One region of the Pannonibacter sp. CBAS1226 genome, then DNA from elsewhere that is predicted to be linked to it. Evidence: riboswitches for the same ligand, from Rfam matches in the RefSeq annotation. Region 1 holds a riboswitch; the other holds the start of a gene.

Region 1 (7,704 bases):
GCGCCTCGTCCAGGATTTCGATCATCTCACCTGATCCTTCAGATCACGTAGGATGCGAGAGCGGCGAAGCCGTTGAAGCCGACCGTGGAATAGGTCGTCGTATAGGCACCGCAGGACTCGATCAGCACCTTGTCACCGATCGACAGGGAGACCGGCAGCTCGTAGGGCGTCTTTTCGTAAAGAACGTCCACGCTGTCGCAGGTCGGGCCAGCCAGCACGCAGGGCGCGGTGGCATCGCCATCCTTCGGCGTGCGGATCGGGTAACGGATCGCCTCGTCCATGGTCTCGGCGAGGCCATGGAACTTGCCGATGTCCAGATAGACCCAGCGCACGGTGTCGTCAGCCGACTTGCGGGAAATCAGCACGACTTCCGCTTCGATCAGGCCGGCATCGCCCACCATGCCACGGCCCGGCTCGATGATCGTCTGCGGCAGGTTGTTGCCGAAGTGATCGGTCAGAGCCTGGAAAATGGCATTGCCATAGGCCGGAACGCCCGGGACATCCTTGAGGTAACGGGCCGGGAAGCCACCGCCCATGTTGACCATCTTCAGCGGGATGCCGCGGGTGGCGCATTCACGGAACACACCGGCAGCCGTTGCCAGCGCGCTGTCCCATGCACCCAGGTTTGCCTGCTGCGAGCCGACGTGGAAGGAGACACCATAGGCGGTGAGGCCGCCGCGGTGCGCAGCTTCCAGCACGTCCGGAGCCATTTCCGGAGCGCAGCCGAACTTGCGCGACAGCGGCCATTCGGCACCTGCGCCATCGCACAGGATGCGGCAGAACACGCGCACGCCCGGTGCGGCACGGACGATCTTCTCGACTTCGGCTTCGCAGTCGACGGCATAGAGGCGCACGCCCAGCTCAAAGGCGCGGGCGATGTCGCGCTCCTTCTTGATGGTGTTGCCATAGGAAATGCGGTCGGCGCTGGCACCGGCGGCCAGAGCCATTTCGATTTCGCCGACGGAGGCGCAATCGAAGGAAGAGCCGAGTTCAGCCAGCAGGCTGAGGATCTCGGGGGCCGGGTTAGCCTTTACCGCATAGAAGACGGAGGTGTCGGGCAGCGAACGGGCAAAGGCCTCGTAGTTCGACCGCACAACGTCAAGGTCGACAACAACGCAAGGACCATCTTCGGTGCGCTGGCGGAGGAATTCACGGATGCGATCGGTCATCGGGGTTCTCCCGTTCATCAAGTCTTGGCGCGAGGTCGTCCGTCCGCTCGCCGCGGAGCCCTCCGGTATGGACAGGGAGGCTCGGCAAGAGGTGACGATCGGTCGAGCGCACAGCGGGGGCTGCACACTGTCCCTTTATGGGATGCCTTGGCTTGGAACGGGGATCGCTCCGCACGGCCGGCAATGAAGTAACAAGTGCCTCTTCAGTAACCCCGGGATGTGGAAACCCGGCAGAGACCAAAAAAGCCCTCTTACGTCGTTGCTTTAAGCCGTCCGGTTTTGTCAGACCCCAAGAGTCGTAGTGGGGCTTGTCTGACTGCCACTGGAATTCATGGACGACCACGGGCACGTGCGAATTTGGGCAAGGGTTATTTGCGCTCATTCGCTGTCATGTTCAAGGGATTTTTTGAATGAGGCGCAGATTTTTTTCGTGAAGCCGGAAGCCTGGAAAAGACAAGGTAAACGCCGGATTTTCGCCACTTTTTTAGACGTGCAAACATCGCGCGCAGAAGCCCGCCGCGCAGCGGCCGCAGATGGGGCAACGGCATGCCGTCCCAGCAGCAATCAGATGCTTTTCTTCATAAGCACGAAGGGCCGCACTGGGGCGGCCCTTCGGCTGAGATCTGCCCGCCGTTCGGGGGGCGAAGCTTGGCGGCTTTTGACGGACAGATCTGATTCTGTTCAGGTTTGCGCCTGCAGATCAGCCCTGGCGGCCCTGCGGGCCCTTGCCCTTGTCGCCACCTTGGCGATCACCGTGGCGCTCACCATGCGGGCCCTTGCGGCCTTCCTTGCCACCCTTGCGGAAGTCGGCCTTGGTCAGCACACCATCTCCGTTACGGTCCATGCGGGCCACAAGATCAGCAGTCCGTGCCGCGTTTTCTTCGGCGGTGATGGCAAGGTCGCCGTCCGTGTCGAGCCGCTGGAACATACGCACCAGGCGCGGCTCGGCCATGCTGGCGAACAGCGCATCAAAGCCCTGCAGGTCGAAGCTGCCGGCATTGCCCGTGTCAGCAAGGGCAAAGAGCTGGCCGCGCACCTCGTCGAATTCAGCGCGTGTCACCGTGCCGTCGCCGTTCACATCGAAGCGCTCGAACATCTCCATCATCATCATGCCGTGACGGCCATGCGGACCCTGGGGGCCATGGCCCATCTTCCAGCCCTCACGATCCTTCCCTTCAGGGCCCCTGCCTTCCGGTCCCTTACCTTCCGGACCCTTGCCACCAGGGCCACGTGCCTCGGCACCACGGCCTTCAGGGCCGCGCGGCGGCACCGGCATCGCCTTCAGTTCCCCGTCACCATCCCGGTCGAGCCGGGCGAACATGCGGTCAGAGATCCGGTCGAACTCGGCGCGGGTGACCTTGCCGTCGCCATCGCGGTCCAGCCGCTGGAAGGCACGCACCTTCATCGGCTGCATTTGAGCAAAGCGGTAAGCCTTGAATTCTTCCAGAGTGACGCGCCCGTCCTTGTCGGCGTCAGCGGCTGCGAAGCGCTCCGCGACAACGGCGTTCACTTCATCCTGGGTGACGGCGCCGTCCTTGTTCTGATCGAACATTTCGATCATCCGTCCGCCGTGGCGGCCGCCTTCGCGGTCCATGCCGCCCCAGCCTTTGGGCCCGAAGCTGTCAGCCAGCGCGATCCCGGCCACAGAGGTGGCAAGCGCGGCAGCAAGCGTGCCAATGGCGATGGTCTTGAGTGCGGTCATCAATCTTCTCCTTTTCCGGCCTATCCGGATGTCTGCAGCGGCAAGGCGTACCTTGCGGTCTGTGCCTGGCGGTCTTTGGCGAAACCGCCGTGCCGTCCTGCGATGACCTGAACATAGGCGAAGGATCCGCGCCGGATTAGGGCGGGCAGGAGGCCCAAGTGTCGTGACCTGTGACAGGTCTGGCCTCCTGCGACAGACTGTTACACTTTCCCCTGCCCCGGCGCGGAAAATGGCGCTACCTAGAAGATGAAGGACGGCGGCATCAGCCCGCCGGCAGAGAACAGTGAACCGGAATCAGCGTGATGAGTGACCCAAGCCCCCATATTCTTGTGGTCGACGACCACCGTGATATCCGGGAAACGCTGGCCCGCTATCTGGTGAAGAACGGCTACCGGGCCACCGCTGCCGAAAGTGCAGCTTCTGCCCGCAAGGCGCTGAAGGCGGCCGTCATCGATCTGGTCGTGCTGGATGTGATGATGCCCGGTGAAGATGGTCTCAGCCTCTGCCGCAGCCTGGTTGATTCAGATGGCCCGCCCATCATCCTGCTCACCGCCATGGCGGAGGACACCGACCGGATCATCGGCCTGGAGATCGGCGCGGATGATTATGTCACCAAGCCTTTCAACCCGCGCGAGCTGCTGGCCCGCATCAAGGCCGTCCTGCGCCGCACCGCCAGCGTGCCCAAGCCCCGCGATCCGATCACGCAGGAGCGCCTCGTCTTTGAAGGCTTCACCGTGGATACGGCGCGGCGTGAGCTCTTTGACCCGCAAGGTGCGCCCATCGCGCTGTCCAGCGGCGAATTCCAGCTGCTGCTCGCCTTCCTCAAGCGGCCGCGCATGGTGCTGACCCGTGACCAGCTGATGGACCTGACGAGCGGGCGCACGCCCGGTGTCTTCGACCGGTCGATCGACAATCAGGTCAGCCGCCTGCGCCGCAAGATCGAGGAGGACCCGAAGGAGCCGCGCATCATCAAGACCGTCTGGGGCGGCGGCTACATGTTCACCGCTGCCGTGGAGGAGCTTGACGCATGACCGCGCCCGCCTTCTTCCGCAAATCCGCCGCCTTTCTCCGGCGCCTGTGGCCGCGCAGCCTTGGCGGCCAGCTCATCGCGCTGCTCCTGATCGCCCTCATCGGCAGTCAGGCGGTTTCCATCTGGCTCTTTGCCGGGGAGCGGCGGCTTGCGGTCTATGAGGCGATCGGCGACGGGGTGATTGTCCGCACCGCCTCTCTGGTGCCGCTGCTGGAGACCTCCGGCGAAGCGACCCGCACCCAGCTGCTGCAGGCCACCAGCTCTGCCATCACCCGCTTCTGGCTGGACCAGAAGCCCTCGGTGGCCAACGTGCCTCAGTCCGGCGCGGAGCGGCGGCTTGCCGCAGCACTGGCCGACGAGCTCGGACAGGACCCCGGCATCCGTGCCTCGCTCAGCGCAGCGGGCAAAGGCCCGGAAAGAGGCGCTGAAAGAGGCTCCAGCAGGCCGCCGCGCGAAGAACGGAAGAAGCGCGAAGAGGCAGGCGATACCAATCTTGAAAAGCTGGAGGAGCGGGAGCGCCGCCGCGAGGAGCGGCAGCGCCACCGGCTGATTGCGATCGAGTTTTCCGTGCCTCTCGCCGATGGGCAATGGCTGAACGTGGTGACCAGCCAGCGCCCGCCGCCACCCGGCGCCTTCTACACGCTGGTCCTGCAGATGGGCCTGATGGCGCTGGCCATCATCGCCATCGTTGCCTTCACCATCCGGCAGGTCTCCCGCCCTCTGCGCCAGCTGGCCGATGCGGCAGACCGGCTGGGCCGGGGCGAAGACGTGCCGCCGGTGCCGGAGGCAGGCCCGCGCGAATTGCGCAGCACCATCTCCGCCTTCAACGCCATGCAGAACCGGCTGAGCCGCTTCGTGGCAGACCGCACGCGCATGCTGGCCGCCATCAGCCACGACCTGCGCACCCCCATCACCTCCCTGCGCCTCAGGGCCGAGTTCATCGACGATGACGAGAACCGGGAGAAGATGATCGCCACGCTGGATGAAATGGCCGCAATGACGGAAGCCACTCTCGCTTTCGCCCGGGACGAAGCCGTCAGCGAGCCGCGTGAAGCCGTGGACCTTGTCGCCGTTCTGGAAAGCCTTGCAGGTGACCAGTCCGACATGGGCCACGATGTGCGCCTGATGGCACCCGGGACAGATGCGGAGACAGCGCCTGTCACCCTGCCCTGCCGCCCGATGGCGCTGAAGCGTGCCCTGCGCAACCTGATCGAAAACGCCGTCCGCTACGGCGGCGTGGCCCGCATTTCGCTGGAGACGGGCCAGCGTGAAGTCATCATCCGCGTGGAAGATGACGGCCCCGGCATTCCGGAAGACCGGATGGGCGATGTGTTCGAGCCCTTCGTCCGGCTGGAGACATCCCGCAGCGGCGAAACGGGCGGCATCGGCCTCGGCCTTGCCATCGCCCGTTCCCTCATCCACGCCCACGGCGGCACCATCACCCTCACCAACCGCTCCGAAGGCGGCCTCACCGCCACGGTGACGCTGCCGCTCTGATGAGTTCGATATAAAGATATCTTTATATCATTGACATGCGCAAATATTGCGGCAACACTGCCTTCATCGTGGTTCTGCGGATCAATGATCCGGAGCTAAGAGGGAATCCGGTGCGGTGCAGAGATGCGCCCATGCCGGAGCTGCCCCCGCAACTGTAAGCAGCGAGCAGCCATTCACCATGTCACTGGGGAAGACGCCCCGGGAAGACGGATGGCCGTGATGACCTGCAAGCCAGGAGACCTGCCACGGTAGATAACGTTCTCGGGCGGGGTGTCCCGGTGTGCGCCTGTTCCGCCCGGCACACGCATGCGCGTGCTCAGGCTGTCTTGCGTCATGCCCATACCTTGCCCGCAACCTTCGGGGTAAGGAAATGAGCATGCAGACCGCAAACCTCGGTTTTCCGAGAATTGGCAGACAGCGCGAACTCAAGTTTGCTCTGGAAGACTTCTGGTCAGGCAAATCTGACGAGGCCACCCTGCAGGCCAAGGCCCGCGCCTTGCGCGCGGCCCACTGGCAGCATCAGCGGGAGGCGGGAATAAACATCATCCCGTCCAACGATTTCTCGCTCTACGACCATGTCCTTGATCTGGCGGTGATGACCGGGGCAATCCCGGATGGCTATGGCTGGACCGGCGGACCGGTCTCCATTGCCACCCTCTTCGCCCTTGCCAGAGGCTCTGCCGGCACTGGCAGCCACCTCTGCAACTGCAACGGCCAGTCTCCTGATGGGGCAGAGACAAAGCCTGCGCTGGAAATGACCAAATGGTTCGACACCAATTACCATTATCTGGTGCCGGAACTGCACGCAGGGCAAACATTCAGCCTGACCGGCAACAAGCCGCTGGAGCATTTCCGGGAAGCCGCCGCTCTGGGAATTCATACCCGGCCCGTCATTCTGGGGCCGGTGACCTTCCTGACGCTTGCCAAGACGCGGGACGGATCAGCCTCTCTCGCGCTGCTGGATAAGCTGCTGCCGGTCTATGGCCAGATCCTCAAGGAGCTGAAGGCGGCAGGCGCAGACTGGGTGCAGATGGATGAGCCCTGCCTTGTGACCAGCCTTTCCACCATCGAGAAGGAAGCGCTGGTGCAGGCGTACCGGTACTTCGCCGCAGAGGTTCCCGGCCTCTCTCTGATGCTGGCCACCTATTTCGGCGGACTTGAGGACAACCTCGAAACGGCCCTTTCCCTGCCCGTTGCCGGACTGCATGTGGATCTTGTCCGCGCACCGCAGACCCTTGCCCCCTTGCTGGCCAATGCGCCGGAGCATTTGCGCCTGTCACTGGGCATCATCGACGGGCGCAATGTGTGGCGTGCGGATCTCGCCCGATGCCTCGACCGCATCAGCACGGCAGCCACCTGGCCAGGCGGCATCGAAATCGCACCATCCTGCTCCCTGCTGCATGTGCCGGTGGATCTCGCGCTTGAAACGGACCTCGATCAGGAGCTTGCATCCTGGCTCGCCTTTGCCACGCAGAAGCTGGGCGAGCTTGCAGCCTTGCGGAATGCTCTCGCAGCCCGGGCCAGCGGCAGCAGCCAGCTTAACGGCGGCACGCAGGCGGCCTTTGACACGGCGGCTGCAGCCCTTGCAACGCGCAGCAGGTCCCACAGGGTCAGCGACCCATCCGTGCAGGCAAGAGTGCAGGCCCTCGGCACGGGGCAGCATCTACGCGGTGCGCCTTTTGCCTTGCGGCAGGTGCTGCAGCGCACCCGCAATCCGCTACCGCTCTTTCCAACCACCACGATCGGTTCGTTCCCGCAGACGGCAGATGTACGAAAGGCCCGCGCCCTGAATGGGCGCGGCAAGCTGACGGATGAGGATTACACAGCCTTCCTCAAGCGCGAGACCGCCGCAGCCATCCGCTGGCAGGAGGAAATCGGCCTTGATGTGCTGGTTCATGGCGAGTTCGAGCGCAACGATATGGTGCAGTATTTCGGCGAGCAGCTGAAGGGCTTTGCCTTCACCCGTAATGCCTGGGTGCAGAGCTATGGCTCCCGCTGCGTGCGCCCGCCCATCATCTATGGCGATGTCTCCCGGCCCGCTCCCATGACGGTGGACTGGTGGCGCTTCGCCCAGTCCCAGACAGGCAAGCCGGTCAAAGGCATGCTGACCGGTCCGGTGACCATTCTGAACTGGTCCTTCGTGCGCGACGACCTGCCACGCGAAACGGTCTGCCGGCAGATCGCCCTGGCCATCCGGGATGAAGTGTCGGACCTTGAGACGGCGGGTGCCTCGATGATCCAGATCGACGAGGCCGCCCTGCGGGAAGGCCTGCCGCTGCGCCGCAGGGACTGGGATCACTATCTCG
Region 2 (7,704 bases), on a different contig from region 1:
GAACCTGCAGGAAATCAAGCGCGTCAAGCGCGACTGGAAGGACCGCGCCCTTGTCGTGTCCCTGATGGTGCCCTGCGAGGAGCCCAACTGGGCCGCGATCCTCAAGCGCGTGGAAGAAACCGAGGCAGATGGCGTGGAGCTGAACTTCGGCTGCCCGCATGGCATGAGCGAGCGCGGCATGGGCTCGGCGGTCGGCCAGGTTCCGGAATATATCGAGATGGTCACACGCTGGGCCAAGAAGCACACCCGCATGCCGGTGATCGTCAAGCTGACGCCCAACATCACCGACGTGCGCAAGCCCGCACAGGCCGCAAAGCGCGGCGGGGCAGATGCAGTTTCGCTGATCAACACCATCAACTCCATCGTGGGTGTCGACCTTGACCGCATGGCGCCAACGCCGACCATTGACGGCAAGGGCTCCCACGGGGGCTATTGCGGCCCGGCGGTGAAGCCGATTGCCCTCAACATGGTGGCGGAAATCGCCCGTGATCCGGAAACCTACGGCCTGCCGATTTCCGGTATCGGCGGCGTCACCACCTGGCGCGATGCGGCGGAGTTCATTGCGCTGGGTGCCGGCAATGTGCAGGTCTGCACCGCCGCCATGACCTATGGCTTCAAGATCGTCGAGGAGATGATCGAGGGCCTGAAGGACTGGATGGGCGAGGCCGGCTACGAGCGGATTTCGGACTTCTCCGGCCGCGCGGTGCCCAATGTCACCGACTGGCGCTACCTCAACCTCAACTACATCGCCAAGGCGAAGATCGACGAGGACCTCTGCATCAAGTGCGGCCGCTGCCACATCGCCTGCGAGGACACCTCGCATCAGGCGATCACCAGCATGGTCGACGGGGTGCGCAAGTTCGAAGTGATCGATGAGGAATGCGTCGGCTGCAATCTCTGCGTCTCGGTCTGTCCGGTGGAAAATTGCATCACCATGGAACCAATGGCCACCGGAACCGTTGATCCACGGACGGGCCGTTCCGTCTCTGGGGACTATGCCAACTGGACGACACATCCGAACAACCCCAGCGCCCGCATCGCCGCCGAGTGACGAAGCCCCCGGAGAGCTTTGCTCAACGGAAATTGTTCGAACACTGCGGCGCCTGAGCGTTCCAAGTCTTGATGCGTCAGCATCTTAAGACTTGGCGTAAAGGCACAGCCTTTTGGCGGCATCCCTGCCCCCGGGATACCGTCCACCCCAGCTCGATGAGAGGCGACTCCCCCGGCTGCCGGCATAGGCAGCCGGGGATTTTTTTATCCAGTCGCAGCTCTCATGTTGTAATGTTATCTTATTACATATATCACTGCCGCCGTATGAAGACCCATCCTGAATCTATGACGATGGAGCTTGACAGGAAGGACGGCGGCTTTGATCATCTGCGGCGATGGTTCCCGGCTGGCAAAGCCTTGGCCGGGTGAAAAGGGAACACGGTACGGTGTAGCCAACAGGCGCCAAGTCCGTGACTGCCCCCGCAACTGTAGGCGGCGAGCGACCCCGGGTGATCCACTGTTCCACCGAGGAACGGGAAGGACCGGGCAAGCGGCGACCCGCAAGTCAGGAGACCTGCCATCACAGCAGACCTCAAACCGCCGGGCGGGGTGTCCCGGAAGGAGCATAGCCATGACCATTCAGGGACCGGCCTTGGCCGGAACACCTGTGCCTGCACCCGTGCAGGCCATTTCCCAGACGGAAGGAACCTCCCCTTCCCATCATCTCACCATCTGCGTCACCTGCCGTGACACGCAAACCGGCGAGCGGTCCGGCCGGAACCTTGGCACCGCTCTTGCCGCTGCGCTGCGGCAGGACACGCATTGGACCGTCTCCGGCGTTGAATGCATGGCCGCCTGTGGCCAGCCCTGCGCTGTCGCCCTGACGGCACCCGGCAAAGCCGGATGGCTGTTCGGCAATCTCACGCTGGACGACGTGCCGGATATCACAGCTTTCGCCCGCCAGTATCACGGCCTTGCCGATGGCTGGTGCAAGGCCTCCGAGCGTCCGGGCCGGATGGCGAAGACGGCGCTGGCCCGCATTCCGGCGCCTGGCCGCACAACCACCTTCGAGCCTGCCGCGTGAGCGCGCCGTTCTTCGAGGCTGACACTCTCGGCTGGGGGCCGCGCGGACGCCCTGCCCTCCTCTCCGGGATCAGCTTCACCGTCCGTCAGGGCGAGATGCTGGCCATTTGCGGTGCCAATGGCGCGGGCAAATCGTCGCTGCTGCGGCTGCTTTACCGCTTCCACAAGCCGCAGACCGGTGACGTACGGCTGGAGGGCACGAGCCTTTGGGCCATGTCGAGCCGTGACACGGCCCGCCGCATCGCCGTGGTGCTGCAGGAGCAGCCGACGGATTTTGCCCTCACCGTGCGCCAGATCGTCAGCCTCGGCCGCCTGCCGCATCAGCGCGGACTGGCTTCGGCCGGAGCGCGTGACGGCGAGATGGTGGAGCATGCCCTGGCCCGGCTGCATCTGACGGCACTGAGCGAGCGCTCCTTCGGCACGCTGTCCGGCGGAGAGCGCCAGCGCGTGCTGGTGGCCCGTGCGCTGGCGCAGGAACCGCGCCTGCTCATTCTTGATGAGCCGACGAACCATCTCGACATCCGCCACCAGCTGGAGCTGATGGCGCTTTTACGCGGCCTACCGCTGACGGTGATCACCACCCTGCACGACCTGACGCTGGCCGCAGAACATGCCGACCGGGTGCTGCTGCTCGCCAATGGCACCGTGCTCGCCATGGACACGCCGGAAGCGGCACTGACCGAAGCCAATATCGCCGGGGCCTTCTCCGTCCGTTCACGGATCGATACCTCCGGCCATTCCCCCCGTTTTTCCTTTCACTTGTGAGATCTGACCGATGCGTATAACCCTTGCTCTCGCTGCCCTTCTGGCCACAACCGCCAGCGCCTTCGCCTATCCGGTGACGGTGAAAAGCTGCAACCGCGATGTCACCTTTGACGCTGCCCCCACACGCGCCGTCTCCAATGACGTGAACCTCACCGAAATGATGCTGGTGCTGGGCCTGACGGACCACATGGCCGGTTACACCGGCGTGTCCGGCTGGAAGACACTGGACCCGGAAATGCGCGAAGGCGTGAAGGAACTGCCGGAACTCGCCGAAAAATACCCCACCAAGGAAGTGCTGCTGGGTGCAGAGGCGGACTTCTATTTCGCGGGCTGGAACTACGGCATGAAGGTGGGCGGCGAAGTGACGCCGGACACGCTCGCGCCCTTCGGCATCAAGGTCTATGAGCTGACCGAAAGCTGCATCCACATCGGCCCCAAGGAGAAGATCTCCATGGCCGACATGTACAACGACCTTTTGAACCTCGGGACGATCTTCGGCGTCGAGGACAAGGCCAAGGCGCTGGTCGCCGGTTACGAGGCAAAGCTTGCCGAAGTGACGGCCAGGGTGAAGGAACCGGGCAAGGAGCCGCTGCGCGTCTTCGTCTATGACAGCGGCGAGGACACGCCCTTCACGGCCGGCCGCTACGCCATGCCCACCGCCCTCATCGAGGCCGCAGGCGGGCACAACATCATGGATGATCTCGACAAGAGCTGGGCCACCGTCGCCTGGGAGCCGGTGATCGAGCGCAATCCGGAAGTGGTCGTCATCGTCAACTACGGGCAGGTGACGGCGGAACAGAAGATCGCCTTCATGAAGTCCAATCCGGCCTTCGCCAGCATCAATGCCGTGAAGAATGACCGCTTCGTCGTGCTGGAATATGTCGAGGCAACGCCCGGCCCCCGCAACATCCGCGCCGTGGAGAAGCTCGTTGACGGTTTCGCACGCAACTGAGGCCGATGCGCTGGAAGGCGCACTTGCCCGGCACCGGTCCAGAATCTGGCCGGTGCTGGCCATCGCGGCCCTGTGCTTTGCCCTTCTGGCCACGGCGGTGATTGCCGCCCTGGCCGTGGGCGCCGTCGCCGTACCGCCTGCGGATGTCGCAGGTATCCTTCTTTCGAAGATCTTCCCCGGATCGGTGGAGAAGACCTGGAGCGCTGCGCGCGAGGCCATCGTCTGGGATGTGCGCTTTCCCCGGGCGCTGCTGGCAGCTCTTGTCGGCGCAGGCCTTGCCATGACCGGTGCCGCCCTGCAATCGGTCACCCGCAACCAGCTGGCCGACCCGCATCTGCTCGGCATTTCTTCGGGCGCTGCCTTCGGCGCCATTCTGGCGCTGCTGCATACCGGGCTGTTTCTCGGAATGCTGACCGTGCCGCTGCTCGCCTTCTTCGGCGCGCTGGGGGCAACAGCCATCGTGCTCTGCGTGGTGCGGATCACGCGGGCCGGTTCGCCCGACCGGCTGGTGCTGGCAGGCGTTGCCGTGTCCTTCGTCATCATGGCCTGCGCCAACATCCTGATCTTCCTGGCTGACCCCAAGGCCACCCATACGGTGGTGTTCTGGATGCTGGGCGGGCTCGGCCTTGCCCAGTGGAGCCACCTGCTCTACCCGCTGGCCGTGCTCCTGCCCTGCGGGATCTGGCTGTGGCTGAAGGCGGGCCAGCTCAATGCCATCACGCTGGGGGACGAGACGGCAGCAACGCTCGGCATCCCCGTCAACCGGCTGCGGCTGTCGGTGTTTGTGGCGGGCGCCCTCATCACCGGCGTGTCGGTCGCCTTCTCCGGCATCATCGGCTTCGTCGGCCTGATGATGCCGCATCTGGTGCGGCTGGTGGCGGGCGGCGACAACGCCCGCGTCCTGCCGCTGTCCGCACTGGCCGGAGCCCTGTTCCTGATCCTTGCCGACATCTGCGCCCGCGTCGTCATGGCCCCGGAAGACATGCCCATCGGCATCGTCACCGGCCTCGCCGGCGGCCTGTTCTTCATCTGGCTGATGGCACGGCAGAGGTGAGGGGTGAGGGACGTCAGGGGTTGACCCTCACCCGTTCGACTTCAACAGTGATGTGGGAGAGTTCGTGTATCTCCGCGAGGCAGGCCTTGTAGTCCGAGGGTTCGCGAGGAGCGCTCGACACCACCGAGATGATTGCAGCATGATGCCCTGGCCCGACTTGCCAGACATGCAGGTCTGCAATCCGGTCGGTGCCGGTTTCCAGCGCCTCAAGGATTTCGCTTCGCAAATCCTTGTCGTCAGGAATCCGGTCCAACAGGACCGAGCCTGAATCGCGGATCAGCCCCCAAGACCAGCGAGCGATCACAAGCGCGCCAACGATACCCATGAGCGGATCAGCCCAGAGCCAACCATAGCTGCGTCCGGCCAGCAGGGCCACGATGGCAAGGATTGACGTAAGCGCATCCGCCAGCACATGCATATAGGCGGCGCGGAGATTGTTGTCCCGAGCGTGCTCATGGCGGGCGTGGACATGAGTGTGATCATGCGCATGATGGTGCCCGTGACCATGGTGATGATGGTGGGCGTGATCATCCCGGAGCAGCCACGCGCAGAACAGATTGACCGCAAGCCCCAGGACCGCAACGGCAATGGCCTGCCCGAAACTGATCTCCACCGGATTGGCCAGCCGCATCAGACTTTCCCAGCCGATCAGAAGCGCAATCAAGGCAAGGACGACGGCGCTGGCAAAGCCGCCCAGATCACCGAGCTTACCAGTGCCAAAGGTGAAACGGCGATCATCGGCATGACGGCGCGCATAGAGGTAAGTCAGGGCGGTGATCAGCATGGCACCAGCATGGGTAGACATGTGCCAGCCATCTGCCACCAGCGCCATGGATCCATAGACCGTGCCCGCGACAACTTCGACAGCCATCATCGACGCGGTCACGGCAATGACCAGCCAGACCCTGTATTCGTTCCTGCGGTGATCGCGGCCGAGGAAATTGTGATCGTGAGTATGCTTGGATATGTCGACTGCGGGCATGTGACCTGGCTCCTGCCGGCACGCCGGCTTACTTCATGTAGGTTCGGATAATTTCGATCAGCTCTGCCCCGCCCTGCTCACGGTCTGCTCCGGTTTTGGCGTGAAGCACGTGCTCCCTCAGATGATCCTCGACCACCTCGGCAGTCAGCCCGCTCATTGCGCCGCGGGCTGAAGCGAGTTGACGCAGGATTTCGCCGCAGGGTTTCTCGGCCTCAAGAGCGCGCTCGATCCCCTCAATCTGCCCCTTCAGGCGCCGAACCCGGGCAATGAGCTTCTCTTTGTCGCGGATGGTGTGAGACATGGCGGTGGCTAACCTCAGCTTCTAATAGTATAGGGGATTATAGTATATGACGCAGACTATGTGAAGCCATGGAATGGATCGGCCGACGCACACCGGGGCGGGCAGAGCATGCAGAAATCAGCGCTCACGTCACGAACAAGGCATTGAAACATCGAGAAATGTTTCAGTTTGAAGCATAGGGAGGCTTCACCGGAACCCCGGCACACTAAAGCGCCAGCATGTGGTTGTCCCAGGAGATGCCCGGCACGAAGGCGAGGGATTGCGCCCGTGTGCCGGGGTCTTCGGCAAGGCTGAGGCCGCCGTTGCCGTCGGAGACAAGGAAGCCGTGTTCATCGATGGCGGCAAGGCCGCAGCCATCGGTGATCGTATCCAGCCCAAGCAATGCGCCGCTGTCTGCGGCCATATAGAGAATGCGCCCGCCGCGCGGGCAGGACAGCGCCACCAGATCGCCGCTGGCATTGACGGAAACCGAGCCGATGTAATTGTCGAGCTGGGCCAGAACCTCGTTCTGCAACGGCATCAGTTCCATTTTCCGGTCCCGCTCCAGCCGGACGACCAGCTGCGGGAAACGGCTTTTCTCGCCCTCGAACTGACCACCCACCCACACCTGCCCGCGCCCGTCCAGCGCCATGTGGCGGAGCGAGAGCTGATGCAGATCCTTGTCCAGTTCATGCCGGGCGAGCAGCGCACCGGAGGCCGCATCAAGATAGACGATGGAAGGCTTCATCGTGTCGAGATTGAGCATCTCCCGTCCGGTGACCGGATGGGTGTCGATGCCGCCATTGGCGACGACCAGCACGCGGCCATGCTCCGCCAGCAGAATGTCATGCGGGCCAACGCCATGGGTCTCGAACTCGCCGATGCGCTTCAGGATTTCGCCGCTGGCATCATAGACGCCGACACGGCCCTGCGTTTCCTCCCCCACCGTGCCGAAGGCGTTCTCGACCGCATAAAGCAGCCGCCCGTCAGCCGAAAAGACGCCATGGCCGTAATAATGGCGGCCGGGCTCGGCCTCCGTCAGCTGCGGCGGGGTTTCCCCGCTCCGGTCAATCACCATGATGAACTGGCCCGGGCGGCGGGCGAAGGCGGCCAGTCTGCGCCCGTCCGGCGACAGGGCCACGCCATGGCCGCGTGCGGGCAGCGGCACCTCCATCACGTCCCGGCCATCGGCTGTCAGGATGGCGACCGCATGGCTGCCGTCCGCATTGCGCCGGGCGCTGGCGAACAGCGGCTCGTCCAGATCCGCACCAAGGAGCTTGACCGCGGCTTGCACGGGCAAGGTCATCAGCGCGGCGGCGGTCGTCAGGCCGAGGCCAGCCAGAAACCGCCGCCGGTTCAACACCAGCGCATCAGTCGCCGTCCAGCGCATTGAAGCCTCCGGTCATATTGAGCGACCCGGCCAGATTGAGCGCAACGAGATCGCGCAGGCCCTTCAGCGAAATCAGCATATCCGACAAGGCCTTGTAGCCTTCAGGAGTCTTCACCGTTTCGCGCATGGGCTCACCGGCGCGGGCGAGTGCCCGAAGTGAATTGGAAACCTCGAATTCGAGGCTCGCGGCAATCCACTCGCCTTCTCT

What was found. A riboswitch is a leader RNA that binds a small molecule or an ion and turns the genes downstream of it on or off. The one in region 1 is predicted to bind cobalamin.
Region 2: another riboswitch for cobalamin. It lies ahead of AC0CMF_RS19215 (DUF1636 family protein); the one in region 1 lies ahead of metE (5-methyltetrahydropteroyltriglutamate--homocysteine S-methyltransferase).

Annotation. Positions count from the first base shown of each region.
Region 1 is NZ_JBVOUO010000002.1:363,917-371,620, reverse strand. Features, by position in the region: gene AC0CMF_RS08740 (GNAT family N-acetyltransferase) at 1-25, opposite strand, end outside; gene AC0CMF_RS08735 (type III PLP-dependent enzyme) at 39-1,169, opposite strand; gene AC0CMF_RS08730 (EF-hand domain-containing protein) at 1,870-2,871, opposite strand; gene AC0CMF_RS08725 (response regulator) at 3,174-3,902, shown strand; gene AC0CMF_RS08720 (ATP-binding protein) at 3,899-5,398, shown strand; cobalamin riboswitch at 5,451-5,660, shown strand; gene metE (5-methyltetrahydropteroyltriglutamate--homocysteine S-methyltransferase) at 5,769-7,704, shown strand, end outside.
Region 2 is NZ_JBVOUO010000007.1:184,878-192,581, forward strand. Features, by position in the region: gene preA (NAD-dependent dihydropyrimidine dehydrogenase subunit PreA) at 1-1,051, shown strand, start outside; cobalamin riboswitch at 1,370-1,586, shown strand; gene AC0CMF_RS19215 (DUF1636 family protein) at 1,622-2,074, shown strand; gene AC0CMF_RS19220 (ABC transporter ATP-binding protein) at 2,071-2,838, shown strand; gene AC0CMF_RS19225 (ABC transporter substrate-binding protein) at 2,849-3,790, shown strand; gene AC0CMF_RS19230 (FecCD family ABC transporter permease) at 3,768-4,844, shown strand; gene dmeF (CDF family Co(II)/Ni(II) efflux transporter DmeF) at 4,858-5,826, opposite strand; gene AC0CMF_RS19240 (metal/formaldehyde-sensitive transcriptional repressor) at 5,855-6,127, opposite strand; gene AC0CMF_RS19245 (DUF1513 domain-containing protein) at 6,333-7,496, opposite strand; gene AC0CMF_RS19250 (imelysin family protein) at 7,477-7,704, opposite strand, start outside.